4 regions of the Metabacillus rhizosphaerae genome follow, and region 4 is predicted to be linked to each of the others. Evidence: riboswitches for the same ligand, from Rfam matches in the RefSeq annotation. Region 4 holds a riboswitch; each other region holds the start of a gene.
The links. Region 4 has a riboswitch for S-adenosylmethionine ahead of WCV66_RS07745 (methionine ABC transporter ATP-binding protein). Riboswitches for the same ligand answer to the same signal wherever they lie in the genome.
Positions count from the first base shown of each region.

Region 1 (5,033 bases), 870 kb from region 4:
CAAGGCTTGGCTTTAATGTTGCAGAACCTTCTTGCCATTTTGCCGGGCAAACTTCACCTGGATTGTTGCGTACATATTGTGCTGCTTTAATTTTATTAACAAGCGTGCTTGCATCACGGCCGATTCCACCCGCATTGATTTCAACAGCTTGTACGATACCGTCTGGATCGATGATGAAAGTTCCACGATCAGCAAGACCTTCTTCTTCGTTTAATACATCGAAGTTGCGAGAGATTTTTTGTGAAGGGTCACCAATCATAACATATTCGATTTTGCCAATTGCTTCTGAGTGATCATGCCATGCTTTATGTGTAAAATGAGTATCAGTTGAAACAGAGTATACCTCAACTCCAAGTTCTTTTAGAGTTGCGTATTGATTTTGAAGGTCTTCAAGCTCAGTAGGGCATACGAATGTAAAGTCTGCTGGATAAAAGCAAACTACGCTCCACTTTCCTTTTAGGTTTTCCTCAGTAACTTGGATAAAATCTCCGTTATAATAAGCTTGTGCGTTGAATGGTTGTACTTCTTTTCCAATTAGAGACATAGTAAATGTTCCTCCTAGTGTGTATTTGAGAATTTTTTAATAGCTAGTTTTGAACAGATAGTCAAAACTAATAAATAACCAATAACTAATTATAATTTCTTCTTAGTTTTTATTAGTTATAAATAATAATTCTAATTCAAAATTAATTATTATATAAACCTCATTATTTTGTCAAGGATAATACTCAATCTTCGGAAGATATTTAATTCACTTTTGTGTATCAACACTGGTAGGTCTTGTGAAATGCAAGGTATTTCTAAAACGATCTAAATTGATTTTGGTGGTAAAACTTAAATTTTCAATTATTATCTAGATTTCTCAATAAACCGGTATTTTTAGAAAAATAAAATGCTCTTGATTTATATAAGAATTATAAATAATAACAAGGAAGATGTGTAAGTACCCTAAAATATGGTTGCCTAAATAACTGGTTAATAACCATATCTTCGTATTAAATGTTAAAGCGGCCCTGAAGCGGACTCCCGTCTTACGCCCTAACCAACAAAGTGCCAAAATCAACAGTGAACGGTTTGGCAAAGGTTCACTTCTTGTTATAATGAAACAAGAAATGAACAGGTAACGATTGTGATAATCAATTAATATCGCATGAAGTGAAGCTGAAATAGATTATTAAAGGATGAAAATTAATTGGACAATAAAGACCCAAAAATGAATTATGTATATACTTACTCCTATCCTGATGACGAAAGTTCTTTGTGTGCTTTGGAAATGCGCTCTTTTTTTGGAAAAGAGTCTAAGTCTAGAGTATTGGAAAGCCCAGTGAAGGTTAATCCCACGCGAAGCCCGTTTATTAAGGAAAGAATTGAAGTGAGATATGAGGGGGAAAGCCTTCAGGACCTTGTCAAAAAGGTAAAATCTCTACAATTAGTCGAGGAGACATTTAAAGTTATTTATGTAAAAAATGGAGGGCTTGCAAAAACTGAAAAAGAAGGCTTTGAGAGACGACGTTCAGTAGAGCGAGAGATTGGATTGCATGTCAAAGGTGAAGCGGATTTCCATAATCCAGATCGATTGTTTGGGGTCATGAATGTAAATGGAAGATGGGTATTCGGTGACTACGCTAAAAGTGAGGCGGTTTGGCTCAAACATCAAAAGAAGCCTCATGGTTATTCCACTGCTCTCAATACTCGTGTTGCAAGGGCGGTAGTGAATATTGCCATTCCAAATCCAAGTGGAATAAAGGCAATCGACCCATGCTGTGGGATTGGAACAGTACTAGTTGAAGCCCGATCAATGGGGATTGATATAGTAGGAAGTGACCGAAATTACCTAATCCTGAATGGGGCACGAGAAAACATCGAACACTTTGGTCTAACTGGAGAAGTAAATTTAGCAGATATCAGAGATATAACTAATGACTATGATGTAGCGATTATTGATTTGCCTTACAACTTGTGTTCTGTCATAACAGATGCAGAAAAACTGGAAATGCTCGAGAGTGCGCGGAGGTTTGCAAAGAAAGTGGTAGTGGTAACAATCGAACCGATTGATGAGGTTTTAAGAAACGCAGGATTTTCCATTATTGATCGAGCTATCGCTAAAAAAGGGTCGTTTATTCGTGAAGTGATCGTATGTAAGTGAGGAAAGGGGGACAGTCCCTCACCACTTCACAGCTTTAATGTTGTGAGGGACTGTCCCTTGATTTGACCTTTTAAAGTGGACAAGGTAATTCCATTTATTCCTTTTAATCTTGGTGGTTAACATCCTTGTTGAAGGGTGTAATAATTTTTTTATACTCTTGCGAAAAGAATATAAATGTTGTACTCTTATTTATGTTTTTAATAAAAAAATAAATATGATGATCTTCTTATATAGAGAGACAGAGGGACTGGCCCAATGAAGTCTCGGCAGCAGGCTCAAGATGAGTGCTGTGCCAAATCCAGCAAGCGAAAACGCTTGAAAGATGAGAAGGGTGTTTTATTATAATAAGGCCTCTTCTATTTGTTTGAAAAGAAGAGGTTTTTTATTTTCCCCACATATAGGATGACAGAGTGGATGAAAAAGGTGTTTTGTAAAAAATTAGTGAGGTGTTCATCATGAGTACAGACAGAAAAGGGAATCCATGGGCGCTTTTGCCTTTTGTCGTGTTTTTAATAATCTTTATTGGCTCTGGAATCGTAACAGGAGATTTTTATAAGTTTCCTGTTATAGTGGCGATTACGATTGCAGCAGCCGTCGCTTTAGCAATGAATCGAAAAGAGTCTTTCAATCAGAAGGTTGAGATCTTTTGTAAGGGTGCCGGTGACACAAATATCATGTTAATGGTCATTATTTTCCTTTTAGCTGGTGCTTTTTCAGAAGTAGCAAAGGGAATGGGTGCGGTTGATTCAACTGTAAATCTTGCATTATCAGTTGTACCACAAAACTTATTAATGGTGGGTATATTCATTATCGCGTGTTTTATATCTCTATCTATGGGTACAAGTATGGGAACAATTGTAGCACTTGCACCAATAGGCGTTGGTATTAGTGAGCAGACTGATATTTCACTAGCACTTTCAATGGCTGCGGTTATTGGTGGTGCGATGTTTGGTGATAATTTGTCTTTTATTTCTGATACAACGATTGCTGCAGTGCGCACACAAGGTACAAAAATGAAAGATAAGTTTAAAGTGAACTTTTTCATTGTCTTACCGGCGGCAATAATTGCTTGTGTTATTCTGGGGTTTTTAACAATCGGAGAACAAGCAGTTGTCACACAGCATTCATATAGTTGGGTTAAAATTTTACCATATATCTTTGTGCTTATCACAGCGCTAGCAGGGGTCAATGTATTCCTCGTTCTTTTCATTGGAGTTGTTTTTTCAGGAGTTATTGGGTTAGCAGATGGTAGTTACCGCTTAATGGATATCATTCAACAAATAGGTAATGGGATGTCAGGGATGTATGAGATCTCTTTCCTAGCCATATTAATTGCAGGCATGGTGGAAGTGATTAAACATAATGGAGGTATTGATTATCTTCTTTATAAAGTGACACGCAATATTAAATCAAAAAGAGGGGCTGAATTTAGTATTGCTGGACTTGTTGGTTTAACAGATCTTTCAACAGCAAATAACACGATTTCCATTATCATCACTGGCCCGCTTGCTAAAAATATTGCTGATAAGTATGAGATTGATCCACGTAAATCAGCAAGCCTGTTAGATGTTTTTTCGTGCTGTATTCAAGGTTTAATCCCATATGGAGCACAATTACTTGTAGCTGCAGGAGTTGCAAATATATCACCAGTAAGTATTTTACAATTTTCATTTTATCCATTATTAATTGGAGTATGTGGAGTGATCTCAATTTTAATCGGTTATCCACGATTTGAGCGAGGTAGGAATTGAATCAGTTACAAAAGGCTAACCTTTACTTATAACGTTGGGTTAGTTTTTTTGTATTTAGCTCTGTTAAAGCTCACTATTGATTTTGGTACGTTGTTGATTGGAGTGAATGATTGCAGCGGAAATCAACAACCAAGTTTAACGGTGCCTTGTATTTAAATTTGGTCCTTAGATACTCAATTAATGATAAAAGACTAGTTTAGAAATAAAAATCATTTCGGTAAATAAAAAGGACTTTGTTCTTTTTATGAATGGACTGCTTTATACAGGTAAATATAATACATAAGTATGATTTTGGTGTTTTCTTAATGGATTCACAAAACATCCATTTATATTTCAAGTAGGGTTTGGTAAGATCAAATGGTTGTCTGATGACTGACAACTAAATCCTATTAAGTAATGGTAAGCACTTATTCTTAGTACTTAACCAAATTTGATACATCTAAGAGGTGACAATAATGAATTTATTATGGGGAATATTCGGTATTTTAGTTGTTTTGTGTATTGCATTTCTTTTATCCAGTGGAAAGAAAGCGATTAATTTTAGAACTATAATTGGTGGCTTAGCGATCCAGATTATTTTTGCATTTATCGTGTTGAAGTGGGAAGCGGGAAGATCTGGGCTGGAGTGGTTCACTTTAAGGGTCCAGGATATTATTAATTATGCAAATGAAGGAATTTCATTTCTTTTTGGTCCACTTGCAAGTGGCGGAGAATTTGGGGTAGTATTCGCTTTTCAAGTGTTAACAGTAATTATTTTCTTTTCATCATTAATTTCAGTCTTATATTATTTAGGCATTATGCAATGGTTTATAAAAATCATTGGTGGTGGTTTATCAAAGCTTCTAGGCACGAGTCAGTCAGAATCAATATCAGCGGCAGCAAATATTTTTGTTGGTCAAACGGAAGCACCACTTGTTATCCGACCATATTTAGCTAAAATGACGAAGTCTGAACTCTTTGCAGTAATGACGGGTGGACTTGCTTCTGTCGCAGGGTCTGTACTTGTTGGTTATGCACTTTTAGGTGTACCACTTGAATATCTACTTGCTGCAAGCTTTATGGCGGCACCTGCAGGATTAATTATGGCAAAAATAATGATGCCAGAGACAGAGCGATCATCCGACTCAGATTTTGAA
Region 1 covers NZ_CP147403.1:752,463-757,495, forward strand. The annotation lists gene ahpC (alkyl hydroperoxide reductase subunit C) at 1-544, opposite strand, end outside; gene WCV66_RS03805 (TRM11 family SAM-dependent methyltransferase) at 1,193-2,146, shown strand; SAM riboswitch class I at 2,370-2,475, shown strand; gene WCV66_RS03810 (Na+/H+ antiporter NhaC family protein) at 2,602-3,897, shown strand; gene WCV66_RS03815 (NupC/NupG family nucleoside CNT transporter) at 4,353-5,033, shown strand, end outside.
Region 1: it holds a riboswitch for S-adenosylmethionine, as region 4 does, so the genes downstream of both, WCV66_RS03810 (Na+/H+ antiporter NhaC family protein) here and WCV66_RS07745 (methionine ABC transporter ATP-binding protein) in region 4, are expected to answer to the same signal.

Region 2 (5,033 bases), 1.8 Mb from region 4:
CTAAACGCGGCTCAACGGTTCGCTGTGAGGAATGGATAAAACCTTTATAGCCTTCTTCAGTTAATATGAATGAACCTGCTACAATCATTCTGTAAACAGTTCCTGATATTTCTTTATTAAACAACGAACGATCAGCATCTTTAAAGAGAGGTTCAACAATTTCCTCTGTCGCTAGGCGAACAAAAAAACGGCCATTTCCTGAAACCTTTAATGTACAATAAAGCTTGTCCCCTGGTTTAGGCCATACTTCTCTTAAAAACGGGAGGTGATCCATTGCAACAAGAGCATCCTTACTCAAGCCAATATCCACAAATGCCCCCATATCATCTACTACATCTACCACTTCGACCCAACCATATGATTGATCCGTAATCAGTGGTTTTTTCATTGTTGCATACAATCGTTCTTGAGCATCAATCACGAAAAAGACCTCAATTTTTTCTCCAACCTCGATTTCTCCTATCACTTCGCTTTTATGTAATAGTACGCGCTCATCTCCATCTGTTAAGAAGTATCCATAATCAACCTTTTCATCTATCGTTAATATTGCAAATGTGCCTGGCATCATATCATTTATCGTTCCTTTCATCATTTAAGTGAAAATATTATTAGTTCTCACTTTCTCATCATTTATACGTCGTTTTCAGCAAACAATTATACTCAATAATCATCTGAGCGTTTAAAAAGTTGTGAACATTGTTTTATTTTACTATAATCTAACCATATTATATACGTAATGGAGGATTAATATGGCGAAAGATAGTTCATTTGATATTGTATCCAAAATTGAATTCCCTGAAGTAACAAATGCAATTAGTATAGCAATGAAAGAAATTGCTACTCGTTATGATTTCAAAGGGAGCAAAAGTAATATATCATTAGAAAAAGAAGAACTAGTTTTAGTCTCAGACGATGAGTATAAGCTAGACCAACTAAAAGATGTCCTATTATCAAAACTTGTTAAACGAAATGTACCAATTAAAAATATTTCGTATAAAAAAATTGAGAATGCCTCAGGTGGAACAGTTCGTCAAAGAGCAGAATTAGTTTCTGGGATTGATAAAGAAAATGCAAAAAAAATAAATACGCTTATTAAAAACGCTGGCTTAAAGGTGAAAACTCAAATTCAAGATGATCAAATTCGTGTAACAGGAAAAAGCCGAGACGATTTACAACAAGTCATTGCTGCAATAAGAGAAGCTGACCTACCAATTGACGTACAGTTTATTAATTATCGCTAAAAACAAAAGCGCTGGAGCTGGATGTCAAAGTTCCTACCAAAAGTAATCTTATATGATTTTCCCAGGCAGTTCATCAAACAAATCGTTGTCACATGAACTGCCTTTTTTACGTTTCAAAACTTGATTACCACCTTTTCCCACACTTAATTTTATCCAAAATATCATTTAACTATTGATATTTTTCATAATATTAGATAAATTAGTTGTAACACTTTTCAATATATTAAAGTAAATACAATAATTTCATATCTTATCAAGAGAAGCTGAGGGACTGGCCCTATGAAGCTTCAGCAACCGGTCCATAACGAGTGAAGACCTGGATTTTAGTTGATTGTTCAAAGGAAGAAAATAAACCTTAAGTTGTTTTCTATCCGCATCTACAAAGCTTGCAGGTGCGGATAGAAAACAAACAACAGTATGGTTTACAACCTTTCTAAACAATTTAATCTATCCTACTTATCCTCCGAGTGCCAAGGTGCTAATTCCAGCTAAGCATGTAAGATGCTTGAAAGATAAGGGGAAGCTTTGAATCATTCAGCCTTCTTCTTAAGAGGGCTTTTTTTATTATTATTTCGATTCATCTTTTCTCCTCACACTACTACATAGATCGGAGGCTTTTCTATGAGCTTTTTGGAAGACTTAAAAAGTAAGATTTTAATTGGGGACGGTGCAATGGGAACAATGCTTTATTCCCATGGTGTTGATCGTTGTTTTGAAGAATTAAACCTATCAAAACCTGATGATGTCAAGCGCGTTCATCAAGCATATATTCAAGCCGGTGCTAACCTAATTCAGACGAACACCTATGGGGCAAATGATATTAAACTCTCACGTTACGGCCTAGAGGATGAAATTAGACAAATTAACAAAACTGCTGTTGAAATTGCCAAACGAGCAGCTACTTCTTCGACGTATGTATTTGGAACTATTGGCGGAGTTCGTTCCTTCAAAAAAAGTGCCCATACACTTGAAGAAATTAAACGCAATTTTAGAGAGCAGTTGTTTATCTTACTAAATGAAGATGTAGACGGCCTATTACTTGAAACCTACTATGATTTAGAGGAAATGAAAACAGTACTCCAAATTGCAAAAAAGGAAACAAATAAACCAATCATTGCCAATGTATCCCTCCATGAAGCAGGTGTTTTACAAGATGGAACAGCATTAACAGATGCTTTTTCAACTCTCGAAGAGCTTGGTGCAAATGTAATTGGCTTAAACTGCCGTTTAGGTCCATACCATATGATTCAATCTCTTGAGGAGGTTCCACTTCTTGAGTCAGCCTATCTATCTGTATTCCCGAACAGTAGCTTACCTGCTTTAAATGAAGGTCGTCTTGTTTATGAATCTGATGAAGGTTACTTTAAGGAGAGCGCTCTGAAATTTAGAGACCAAGGTGTTCGCCTAATTGGTGGCTGTTGTGGAACAACACCAAAACATATTCAAGCAATCGCTGAAGCTGTAGGGCATCTTGCTCCTGTTACAGATAAAAAGGTAAGAGTTCCGAAGCAAGTACAAGTAAATATCACATCTAGTAATACTGACACACTTCCTCCACTTCAGGAGATTGTAAAGGAAAAACGTTCAGTTATTGTTGAGCTTGACCCACCGAAGAAGCTTGGAATGAATAAATTCCTTGAAGGGGCACAAGCGCTTCATCATGCAGGTATCGATGCTTTGACTCTTGCAGATAACTCGCTTGCTTCTCCACGGGTAAGTAACCTAGCTGCCGGAATACTCGCAAAAGAAAAAACAGGTGGCAGAGCATTAATTCATATTACATGTCGTGATCGAAACTTAATTGGCTTACAGTCTCATTTAATGGGTTTACATTCATTAGGACTATCTGATGTACTAGCAATTACTGGTGACCCTTCAAAAATTGGTGATTTCCCTGGGGCAACTTCTGTTTATGATGTTTCCTCGTTTGATTTAATCAGTTTAATTAAACAATTCAATGAAGGTGTCTCTTACTCCGGTAAACCATTAGGTGAAAAAACCAACTTCTCAGTTGCGGCTGCCTTTAATCCAAATGTTCGTCACTTAGATAAGGCTGTTGTCAGACTTGAAAAGAAAATTGCCCATGGTGCAGATTATTTTATCTCACAACCTCTTTATTCAAGTCAGCAAATTGTAGATGTATATGAGGAAACCAGAAACTTAAAAGCACCTATTTACATCGGGATCATGCCATTGACATCAAGCCGTAACGCAGAATTTATTCATAATGAAATTCCTGGAATTAAACTTTCAGATTCGATTCGTGAAAAAATGGCAGCAGCTGGAACAGATAAGGAACAAGCCCGCCAAGAGGGCTTAGCCATTGCAAAGGATCTTATTGATACAGCATTTGATTTATTTAATGGAATTTATTTAATAACTCCATTTTTACAGTACGACCTTACAGTGGAGCTAACCAATTACATCCATGAGAAGGAAAAACAACTGGCTGAAAGGAAGATTACACATGTGTAGCATCAAAAATGAAATAAAAAAACGGATACTTGTACTTGACGGTGCAATGGGTACAATGATTCAAGCTGCTGATCTTACACCTGATGATTTTGGTGGTGAAGACTACGAAGGCTGTAATGAATATTTAACTTTAACAGCACCGAAAACAATTGAAATGATTCATGAAGCCTATCTTGAAGCAGGCTCAGATATCATTTCAACAAACACATTTGGAGCTACTTGTCTTGTTTTAGATGAATATGACCTAGGTTCTTTCGCCCTTGAACTTAATATTGAATCAGCTAAAATTGCAAAAAACGCAGCTGATAAATTTTCCACACCTGAAAAACCAAGATATGTTGCAGGAGCAATGGGTCCAACAACGAAAACGTTATCTGTAACTGGTGGGACAACATTTGATACTTTAGTCGATAACTATGAAGAACAAGCAAGAGGATTAATTATCGGTGGCGCTGACTTACTTCTCCTTGAAACTAGCCAGGATATGCTCAATGTAAAAGCTGGATTCTTAGGCATCCAAAAGGCATTTGAAACAACAGGTAAAGAGCTTCCACTTATGGTTTCAGGAACAATTGAACCAATGGGTACAACATTAGCAGGACAGGATATTGAGGCTTTTTATGTCTCATTAGAGCATATGAAACCAATTTCGGTTGGTCTAAACTGTGCAACAGGTCCTGAATTTATGACAGACCATATCCGTACATTATCCGGATTAGCGAATACAGCTGTAAGTTGTTATCCGAATGCTGGCTTACCTGATGAAGAAGGTAATTACCATGAATCACCTGAGTCACTTGCCAAAAAACTTGTTGGCTTCGCTGAACAAGGCTGGCTAAATTTTGTAGGCGGTTGTTGTGGAACAACTCCTGAACATATTAAAGCCATCTCTGATGCTGTAGCAACGATCAACCCACGGAGCATCGAAGACGTTTCAAGTGGTCACACTGTTTCTGGAATCGATGCCCTTCTTTATGAAGATGGCATGCGTCCACTATTTGTCGGAGAAAGAACAAACGTTATAGGTTCTCGTAAATTCAAACGGTTGATTGCAGAACAAAAATTTGAAGAAGCCTCTGAAATTGCTAGAGCACAGGTGAAAAATGGTGCACATGTTATCGATATTTGCTTAGCAGACCCTGACAGAGATGAACTTGAAGATATGGAAGCATTCATTCAAGAGGTTGTTAAAAAGGTAAAGGCCCCTCTTGTTATTGACTCAACAGATGAAAATGTCATCGAAAGAGCATTAAAATATTCTCAAGGTAAAGCTATCATCAACTCAATAAACCTTGAGGACGGTGAAGAACGCTTTGA
Region 2 covers NZ_CP147403.1:5,487,526-5,492,558, forward strand. The annotation lists gene WCV66_RS26000 (S1 RNA-binding domain-containing protein) at 1-568, opposite strand, end outside; gene WCV66_RS26005 (YajQ family cyclic di-GMP-binding protein) at 750-1,241, shown strand; gene WCV66_RS26960 (hypothetical protein) at 1,407-1,460, opposite strand; SAM riboswitch class I at 1,489-1,760, shown strand; gene WCV66_RS26010 (bifunctional homocysteine S-methyltransferase/methylenetetrahydrofolate reductase) at 1,863-3,716, shown strand; gene metH (methionine synthase) at 3,709-5,033, shown strand, end outside.
Region 2: it holds a riboswitch for S-adenosylmethionine, as region 4 does, so the genes downstream of both, WCV66_RS26010 (bifunctional homocysteine S-methyltransferase/methylenetetrahydrofolate reductase) here and WCV66_RS07745 (methionine ABC transporter ATP-binding protein) in region 4, are expected to answer to the same signal.

Region 3 (5,033 bases), 450 kb from region 4:
GAAGAAAATGTATTTCTTTTAACAAAAGAAGGATATAGAATATATCCGATCGATATTCCGTTAGAGGTTAGAAAAACGAAGGATGGAGAAATTGCTGGTGAGGCTATTGTAGAAAAACTTCAGCTTCATGAAAATAAAACAGTTGTAACATATCGGTTAGTTGCCCTTAATTCAACGAATTAATAAAACAAAAGATAAACCAGGTGAAAAAGTAATTAGCTTTTTCACCTGGTTTATTTGTTTTATAGTGTTCCAATCAACCTGAAATAGTTTTTATTTAAAAAACTACTATTTTTAGGAAAGAGCCTAAATTAATCCTGAAGTGAAATTGAAAAATTACAATATCATGAATTTTTGTTTGCAGGTTAGGATAAAATTATTATGTTGAAATATAACTTAAGTTATCAATTATCAGTTTAATATCTCTTTAAATAAAAGGGAGGCTGACTCATTAGCTTTTGAGTCAGCCTCCAATTCTTTTAACCTATAGGTCCACCAAATTGTTGGATTTCAGGGGAAACATGTGCAAATTTTTCAAAGTTTTTCTTAAACTGTGATGCTAGCTCTTTTGCTTTCTTTTCATAAGCTTCCTTAGAGCTCCAAGTAAGATGTGGCTGAAGTTTATCATCCGGAACACCTGGAACGTGTATTGGAATGTTGAGGCCAAATACTTCATCAGTTACCGTCTCAATATGATCAAGATCTCCTTCAATTGCAGCTTGAACCATTGCTCTTGTATATTGTAACTTTATTCGATTCCCTACGCCATATTCACCACCGGTCCAGCCTGTATTAACTAAAAATACTTGAACTTCATGTTCATCAATTTTTTGTCCAAGCATGTTCGCATAGCGAGTGGCTTGTAATGGTAGGAATGGTGAACCGAAGCAAGTTGAAAAGGTTGCCTCAGGAGCGGTAATTCCTCGCTCAGTTCCTGCAAGCTTACTAGTATAGCCGCTCAAAAAATGGTACATTGCTTGTTCTCTAGTTAACTTGCTAATTGGAGGAAGAACCCCAAATGCATCTGCAGTTAAAAAAACAATTGCTTGTGGATGTCCCGCTATACTAGGTGTAATAACCTTATCAATAGCATCTAACGAATATGCAGCCCTTGTATTCTCAGTGAAAAAGGAATTATCATAATCAGCTTCACGAGTTTCATTATCAACAACAACGTTTTCTAAAACGGCACCATAGCGAATGGCATTGAAAATTTGGGGCTCTTTTTCTTCCGATAAATTAATACATTTCGCATAGCAACCGCCTTCAATATTAAAGATGCCAGAAGTAGACCAGCCATGCTCATCGTCACCGATTAATCGTCTGTTAGGATCAGCAGACAAGGTTGTTTTTCCAGTTCCAGATAAACCGAAAAATAAAGCAACATCACCTTCAAAACCAACATTTGCTGAGCAATGCATTGAAAGAATATTGTTTTCTGGTAACAAAAAGTTCATAACTGAAAAGACAGATTTTTTCATTTCACCAGCGTATTCTGTCCCACCGATTAAAATTGTTCTTTTCTCAAATGAAATAATGATAAATGTTTCAGAATTTGTACCATCAACAGCAGGATCAGCTTTAAAGTGTGGTGCACAAAGAATAGTAAAAGGCTTCTCATTTGTAATCGATTTTTCATTGTCTTTTATAAAAAGCTGCTGTGCGAATAAATTATGCCAAGCATATTCATTTATGACTTGAAGAGGCAACTGATAGCGTTTATCTGCACCGGCAAAACCATTGAAAATGTATAATTCTTCTCGTTCCTTTAAGTAGTTGATCATTTTACTATAAAGCTTATCAAAGTCAGCCTCTAAAATAGGTTGATTAACAATGCCCCAATCAATTTTATTTTCGATAGAACTTTCTTTCACGATAAATTTATCTTGTGGAGACCTACCAGTATATGCTCCAGTAGTCGCTCGGATTGCACCAGTTGAGGTTAAAATCCCTTCCTTGCGTTTAAGTACTTTTTCCACAAGTTGAGCAACTGATAAATTATGTCTTGCATTATCCCCTTTTAACAACTCTGCTAATTCATTTGTCATCTCCACAATATTCATCCCCATTACCATCCTTTTCGAAAAATTAACGTAGAAAGATATATTACAAAATTCTGACTTAGTTTTAAATAGTATAACACATTATATTTAATTGAACATACTAATCGTGTGTGTTTTTTGAAAAAAAGTTTAGAAAGCAATTTTTATACTTCAAAAAGAAACTTAATAATATGTCAACAAAATGGGTAACACTAATGAATAGATTAATCATGAAAATTAATAGGAAATAATCTCTGATAACTTGCTGTTTTTTGTTGACACCATTACCCCAGTGCGCTATGATATGTCCTTGAACGGATTCTCTTATCCCGAGCTGGTGGAGGGACAGGCCCTATGAAACCCAGCAACCTGCTATCAAAGGAAAGCGGCGATTATGCCCAAATGACATTTTCCGACGCAAAGGTGCTAACCTGATGCAAGGCGAAAGCCCTTGATCGATAAGAGCGAAAGGCTATGAACGATAACAAACCTTTCCTCATTTAGGGAAAGGTTTTTTTGATAACAGAAAATAAGCGTATCTTCTTCATTAGAGTTTTACCAGGACAAGCATGTGGTAGAGGTACATAATAATTCTGTTCACAAAACATGCCAGCGTGATTCTTTTAGGTAAAAGGAAGAGTTCCGGATCAATTTGAACATGAGTATGAGGAGGAAAACTTTAACATGACTAAAAAACGTTTATTTACTTCTGAGTCTGTAACAGAAGGCCATCCAGATAAGATTTGTGACCAAATTTCAGATTCAATCCTTGATGCAATTATTGAAAAAGATCCAAATGCACGTGTAGCGTGTGAAACGTCTGTTACGACAGGATTAGTTTTAGTTGCTGGGGAAATTACAACAACTACATACGTTGATATCCCAAAAATTGTTCGTGAAACAATTAAAGGTATTGGCTATACACGAGCTAAATATGGCTTTGATGCAGAAACTTGTGCAGTTCTTACTTCAATTGATGAGCAATCAGCCGATATCGCTATGGGTGTTGACCAAGCACTTGAAGCTCGTGAAGGCCTAATGTCTGATGAAGAAATTGATGCAATCGGTGCTGGAGACCAAGGATTAATGTTTGGATTTGCATGTAATGAAACAAAGGAATTAATGCCACTTCCAATTTCATTAGCTCACAAACTTTCACGTCGTTTAACAGAAGTACGTAAAGAGGATATACTTCCTTACTTACGTCCAGACGGTAAAACACAAGTTACGGTAGAATATGATGAAAATGATAAACCAGTTCGTATTGATACGATCGTTATTTCTACTCAGCATCACCCAGAAATTTCATTAGAACAAATTCAGCGTAACCTAAAAGAGCATGTTATTAACCCAGTTGTCCCTGCAGAATTAATTGATGAAAATACAAAGTATTTCATTAATCCAACAGGTCGCTTCGTCATTGGGGGACCTCAAGGAGATGCTGGTTTAACTGGACGTAAAATTATCGTTGATACGTACGGTGGTTATGCACGTCACGGTGGTGGTGCATTCTCTGGTAAGGATGCGACAAAAGTTGACCGTTCTGCCGCTTATGCTGCTCGTTATGTAGCGAAAAATATTGTTGCTTCTGGATTAGCTGATAAATGTGAAGTTCAATTAGCATATGCAATTGGTGTTGCACAACCGGTATCGATTTCAGTTGATACATTTGGAACTGGAAAAGTATCGGAAGAAGTTTTAGTAGCTGTTGTACGTAACAACTTTGATCTACGTCCAGCGGGTATTATAAAAATGCTTAATCTACGTCGTCCGATATATAAGCAAACTGCTGCGTATGGACATTTCGGTCGTAATGATCTAGATCTTCCATGGGAAAGCACAGACAAAGCTGAAGCGTTAAGTAAAGAAGCGTTAAATCAATAATTTATAAAAGAAGAAAAGGGTCTGATGTATTTTGCATCAGACCCTTTTCTATATCAGTGTATAAGACTTAATAAGTGAATATTTTTTCTTCTATATGTGAATAAATATTGAAGCATCAAAGAAAACGTATCTAATTATGATAGTTATGTTATATCATAGTATGAGTGACGATTTGGAGGTTATACAATATGAAACAAGGGATAATCACTTGCTCCTTCATTTTCCTTTCTTTAGTTTTAAGCGGCTGTCAAGAATCAGCAAATCATCAAGAACATCAAGTCGCTTCTGAAGAGGAAGTAAAAGCACCAAAGGTTGAAATAATTGCTAGTAAACATGTTAATAAAAACGAAGAAGTACCAATCTCTGCAAAAGTATATTATGGTGATGATCTAGTGGACGATGCAGAGGTAACGTTTGAGATAAAACTTGGTGATGTTTCAGAAAAAATTGAAGCAAAACTTATTGAAACAGGTACATATGGAATTAATTATCAATTTAAGGAAGATGGTACATTCAAAATAACCGCACATACAAATGTAGAAAGTTATCATACGATGCCATCATTAGATATTCAGGTAGGAGAAGGCTCAACAGCTACGATTACAGAAAAGAATGATGAAAAAGAAAGCGAGAATGAGCACCAGCATCATGAACAAACAGAAGCGGGGCACCATCATAGTAGTGTAACGATAACTGTAGACGAATTATCTGATTTTAAGGTAAATGAAGAGGAGCAGTTATCAACAACAATTCAAGAGGGTGAACAACCATTTCCAGATGCGACGGTGAGATTTGAAATTTGGAAGGATGGAGAAGAACAACATAAGTATATTGATGCAGAAGAAGCATCGACAAAAGGGACGTACACATCTTCCTATCAATTTGAAGAAACTGGTATATATAAGATAGTAGTTCATGTTGAAAAAGGAGAGGTTCATGACCATATTGAGACTTCAGTTGAAGTTCAATAAGGGGGTGGACCTCTTTTTGTCGTAAGATTAAACACGAATTTTATCGATATTTGAAATAGTTTGAAACAATTTACATCCACCTGTTGTCTCATTAGTAAAATATTGGGTAAGTGTTTAATGTAGAAAACACGTTATT
Region 3 covers NZ_CP147403.1:2,070,189-2,075,221, forward strand. The annotation lists gene WCV66_RS10095 (DUF2584 domain-containing protein) at 1-183, shown strand, start outside; gene pckA (phosphoenolpyruvate carboxykinase (ATP)) at 480-2,063, opposite strand; SAM riboswitch class I at 2,364-2,507, shown strand; gene metK (methionine adenosyltransferase) at 2,727-3,926, shown strand; gene WCV66_RS10110 (FixH family protein) at 4,115-4,897, shown strand.
Region 3: it holds a riboswitch for S-adenosylmethionine, as region 4 does, so the genes downstream of both, metK (methionine adenosyltransferase) here and WCV66_RS07745 (methionine ABC transporter ATP-binding protein) in region 4, are expected to answer to the same signal.

Region 4 (5,033 bases):
TCTTCTAATAAAGGTTTTGCTTCTTCTAATATTTCAACATGTGGTACAGGTGATGCACCTACTTTTAATGTTTTTGCCTCTCCTTCGGAACCTTCAGTTCCTTCCTGTGACGCCCCACCACAAGCAACAAGTGCTGTTGTAAAAATCGTAAATATAATTGCTAATAAAGCTTTTTTCATCGTTCTTCCTCCTATCGTTTGTCAATTGATTTAGTTATGATATCTCCAATAATTTGGATGATAAACACGAAAATTAATATGATAACCGTTGCTATTAATGTTACTTGATTATTCCCACGGTTAAAACCTTCCATAAATGCTAGATTCCCTAATCCACCAGCACCAATAGCACCTGCCATTGCTGTATACCCTATTAACGCAATAGCGGTAACTGTAATACCAGAAACTAACGCTGGCATCGCTTCGGGTAAAAGGACCTTCCAAATAATTGTGCTTGTTTTAGCACCCATAGATTTAGCAGCTTCAATGACACCTTTATCAATTTCCCTTAAAGCAATCTCGACCATGCGCCCATAAAAAGGAGCTGCCCCGATTATTAACGCTGGTAATGCGGCATTTGCACCGAGTATTGTTCCAACAAGTACTTTTGTAAAAGGTAATAATAAAATAATTAAAATAATAAATGGTATTGATCTAAATATGTTAACAATTCCTGCAACTAGATTATTAACATACTTACTTTCCCATATGTTTCCCTTTGCTGTTAAAAATAACAGTAAACCTAGAATAATTCCTAAAATAAATGTCGCCACAACCGATAAGCTTGTCATATAGATTGTTTCCTTTGTTGCAAGCCAAACCTTTTCCCAATCTACTTCAGGTAGAAGCTGTTCAAGCATTGGCAATCACCTCCACCTCAATGTGTTGATTATAAATAAACTCTAATGCTCGATTTAATTCTTGTTCATCTCCATCTAAATGAATAAACAGACTTCCATATGATCCACTTTGTGTTTGTGAAATCTTCCCTTGTAAAATATTCACATCGATTGCAAACTTTCTAATTAGATTTGTTATCAATGGTTGTTCTGCTGATTCACCAACAAAGGTTAATTGAATAACCTTACCCTTTGGATAATTCTCTAAAAGATTTGCCACTACTTCATTCGTTTCCTCTGGTTCTGTAACTTGTTTCACAAAGCGCTTAGTAATTGGTTGTTTAGGATGCTTAAAAACGTCGAGTACATCCCCTTCTTCAACTACCTCCCCATTTTCCATCACAGCTACACGATGACATATTTTTCGTATAACATGCATCTCATGAGTAATCAGCACAATTGTAAGTCCAAGTCGTTTATTAATATCTACAAGCAAATCTAATATAGAATCCGTTGTTTGGGGATCTAAAGCTGATGTAGCTTCATCACATAATAATACTTTAGGGTTATTAGCCAATGCTCGCGCAATTCCTACACGTTGCTTTTGCCCACCACTTAATTGTGAGGGATATGCATTCTCACGACCTTCAAGTCCTACAAGCTTGATCAGCTCATCCACTCGTTTCAAACGTTCAGCTCTTTTTACACCTGCAATTTCTAATGGAAAAGCAATATTTTCTCTCACTGTTCGAGACCATAAAAGATTGAAATGCTGAAAAATCATACTTATTTCTAAACGTGCTTTTCGTAATTTCACTCCACCAATTGAATCTATTTGACTACCAGCAACGCTAATATCACCACTGGTTGGTTTTTCTAGTCCATTCAACAACCGGATTAGTGAACTTTTACCCGCTCCACTATATCCAATAATCCCGAAAATTTCACCCTTATCAATTTTTAGATTCACATTATTAACAGCAGTTACATTACCTGATTTTGTTTGATAAACTTTATTAACATTCTTTAATGTAATCAAGTTGTCACCTTCTTTCAGTTCGAATACCTCACTTCAATCTATCACTTTTATGGAAAATTCATGTTGCAATATAGTATTTTGATAAAGAAAAAACCCTTCTGCAATGAGCAGAAAGGCACAAAAATGTCCTTTCTCTCATCTCTCAAAGCTAAACAGCTTTGTGTGAATTGGCACCACTTCAACAATTGTTGATGGTTGCCGGGCTTCATAGGGCACTTCCCTCCACCTCTCTTGATAAGAGAACTACGTATATAATTAAAGTTAAATTAAATTTTAGTGAGCTTAAGTACGTTTGTGATTGTATCATGCAATTAAAAATCATGTCAAACAAATTCTCTTTTTTCTAAAAATTGCATTTTATTTTAGTGATAAACTATTATAGGATAACTCCAAGAACAAAAGCCCAAGCGCCTTGATCAGCCCCGACAAGCATAAGATGATTTAGAATAGAAGGCGTTTTTTGCCTTCAATTCTAAATTAGCTTATGACCTCGAGGGGCTAGGCGCTGGAGCTGGATGTCGTGCGCTTATCCACAGTTCAACGAATTTTATAATTTCCAACTAAAAAAGGGATGACTTTGCATGAAAGTCATCCCTTTATATTCAATATTTAAATATGGACACTTTCGGTTCCCTTAACGCCAGTTGCTTTGTAAATAGCTTGATCAAGATCATCGATGATATCTTGAATATGCTCTATTCCAACCGATAAGCGAATTAAGTCCTCCGTTACACCCGATCTTTTTAAGTCCTCTGTACTTAACTGTTGATGGGTTGTACTAGCAGGATGGATGATCAAACTTTTTGCATCCCCTACGTTCGCAACGTGTGACCACAGTTCTACATTATTAATAACAGCAGCTCCTGCCTCTCGTCCACCCTTTATTCCGAAAACGATAACGGATCCAGCACCATTAGGTAAATATTTTGCTGCTAAATCTTTTGCAGGATGATCCGAAAGTTCAGGATATAGAACCCATTCAACAGAAGGGTGCTGCTCTAAATACTTAACCATCTTTCTAGCATTAGCAACATGCTCTTTCATTCGAACATGAAGAGTTTCTAAACCTAGTGTGAATTGGAATGCATTATATGGGCTAATTGCGGGACCTAAGTCTCTTAGCAATTGAACTCTAGCTTTAATAATGAATGCCTGCTCGCCTAATGCTTCTGCATATACTAGATCATGATAACTCGGATCAGGGGTCGTAAAACCAGGGAATTTAGGGTTATTCCAATCAAACTTCCCACCATCAATGATTACTCCTCCTAGAGTTGTCCCATTTCCTAATAACCACTTTGTTGCTGAGTGGATAACGATATCTGCACCATGTTCAATCGGCCGGCAAAGATAAGGTGTAGCAAATGTATTATCTACAATTAACGGAATCCCAGCTTCATGCGCTATATTCGCGACAGCTTCAATATCAAGTACATCTAAACTTGGATTTCCAATGGTTTCAGCGAATATAGCTTTTGTTTTAGGTGAAATAGCAGAACGGAAGTTTTCAGGATTTTTGGGATCAACAAACACTGTATCTATTCCATATTTCGGTAAAGTATTTGCAAAAAGATTGTAAGTTCCCCCGTATAATGTTGAAGCAGATACAATTTCATCACCTGCTCCAGCAATATTTAAAACCGAAAGTGTAATCGCCGCCATTCCACTAGATACCGCTAAGCTACCTATGCCACCTTCAAGCTGTGCAATTCTTTCTTCAAAAACAGTTGAAGTTGGATTGTGAATTCGGGTATAAATATATCCTGGTTCTTTTAAACCAAAGAGGTTAGCTGCGTGCTCAGTATTCTCAAATAAGTAAGCATTTGATTGATAAATAGGCACAGACCTGGCACCTGTCATTGAATCTTTCTTTAGCCCTCCGTGAATTGTGACCGTTTCTGGCCGGTAATTTTTCTCTTGCATCTTAACTCCTCCTATTACAAGATGTATTTTTCAAAAAATACTTCACTGTTGGTTTTGAATTCTAAGATGCAAATTTCTATACCTATTAGTCTACCTATATAGTAAACGATTTCAAACTTCAGATTCAAGGATTTCCCCTTATCAACTTAACTTTATGATTGCCTCGAATTTTAAAAAATTACGATAAGACCCTTTGATCGTAATTTTCCCAAAAGCAATTAATTGCTTTAAGCTTACAGTGTTTAATAATACTTGTTCGAGGTCATAGCCTTCTCCTTCCATGACAAAGTCAATTTTCGAAGGTTGAGTATGTAACGTTTTAGCCCCTTTTGATGATAGTTCAATAAAATGACTAATCTCTTGCTGAGGTTTTATTTCTACTATTAGAGTTTGATTCAAAAGTATTGGAGTTAAAAACCGAGCTTTATTAAAATTAGAAATAAACGTTGTCATATACATAAAAAAAACCTCCGATATCAATCAAGCTATTTAATAACTTCATTGAATCCCGGAAGAATCCTTTATTAATAAGTCGACAGTTTCTGCTTATTTATTCATTATTTGTGGGATTATTAATATTTCCCAAGAAATATGTCATATTAGCAAGACTTACCTGAATTTTTATACTACCTATCTTATTTGTTTTATGAATCATAGGTCATGCTTCCTATCCATTAATAGTGGAATATTGCTTTATTTTTTCAAGTAAGTATCCAACTGAATGAAACGCATAAATCTTTTCCTTTTCTTGGCCATTTTCATAAATGAGTAAGCAAGGTACACTTTCGATTCCAAGCTCTTTAGCCTCGTTAGGAAAGTAATTTAAGTTAACAGAATAGATGTGAATAGCGGGAACTAATTCATCTACGACAGATAACATTCGTTTAGCTACTTGACATGTTCCACACATCGGAGTGTATAAATAGAAAACCATTAGACCATCTCTTTGTATTGTAAGCTGTTTCTCTTCCCATTCAATCATATTTAAATAATGTTACACCTTTCTAAAGAAATTTCGCATCCACATCAATATTTGCACTTAGTAAAACAGAAGCAACATGGTGATCTGGTGCAGTCGCTACTTCACGATAGGCTCTGTCGATATAAATATGCGATGCCTCTGGAAATTCCCTCTTGAATTGTTTACGAAGTCGATCCCCTGCATCATCAGAGTCCACCAAAATATAGACATCTTTTAAAAATAATTCATCAATTAATTCATCAAGCTTTGTT
Region 4 covers NZ_CP147403.1:1,619,104-1,624,136, reverse strand. The annotation lists gene WCV66_RS07755 (MetQ/NlpA family ABC transporter substrate-binding protein) at 1-179, opposite strand, end outside; gene WCV66_RS07750 (methionine ABC transporter permease) at 191-859, opposite strand; gene WCV66_RS07745 (methionine ABC transporter ATP-binding protein) at 852-1,877, opposite strand; SAM riboswitch class I at 2,010-2,118, opposite strand; gene WCV66_RS07740 (O-acetylhomoserine aminocarboxypropyltransferase/cysteine synthase family protein) at 2,487-3,800, opposite strand; gene WCV66_RS07735 (SCP2 sterol-binding domain-containing protein) at 3,942-4,259, opposite strand; gene WCV66_RS07730 (thioredoxin family protein) at 4,468-4,782, opposite strand; gene WCV66_RS07725 (toprim domain-containing protein) at 4,805-5,033, opposite strand, start outside.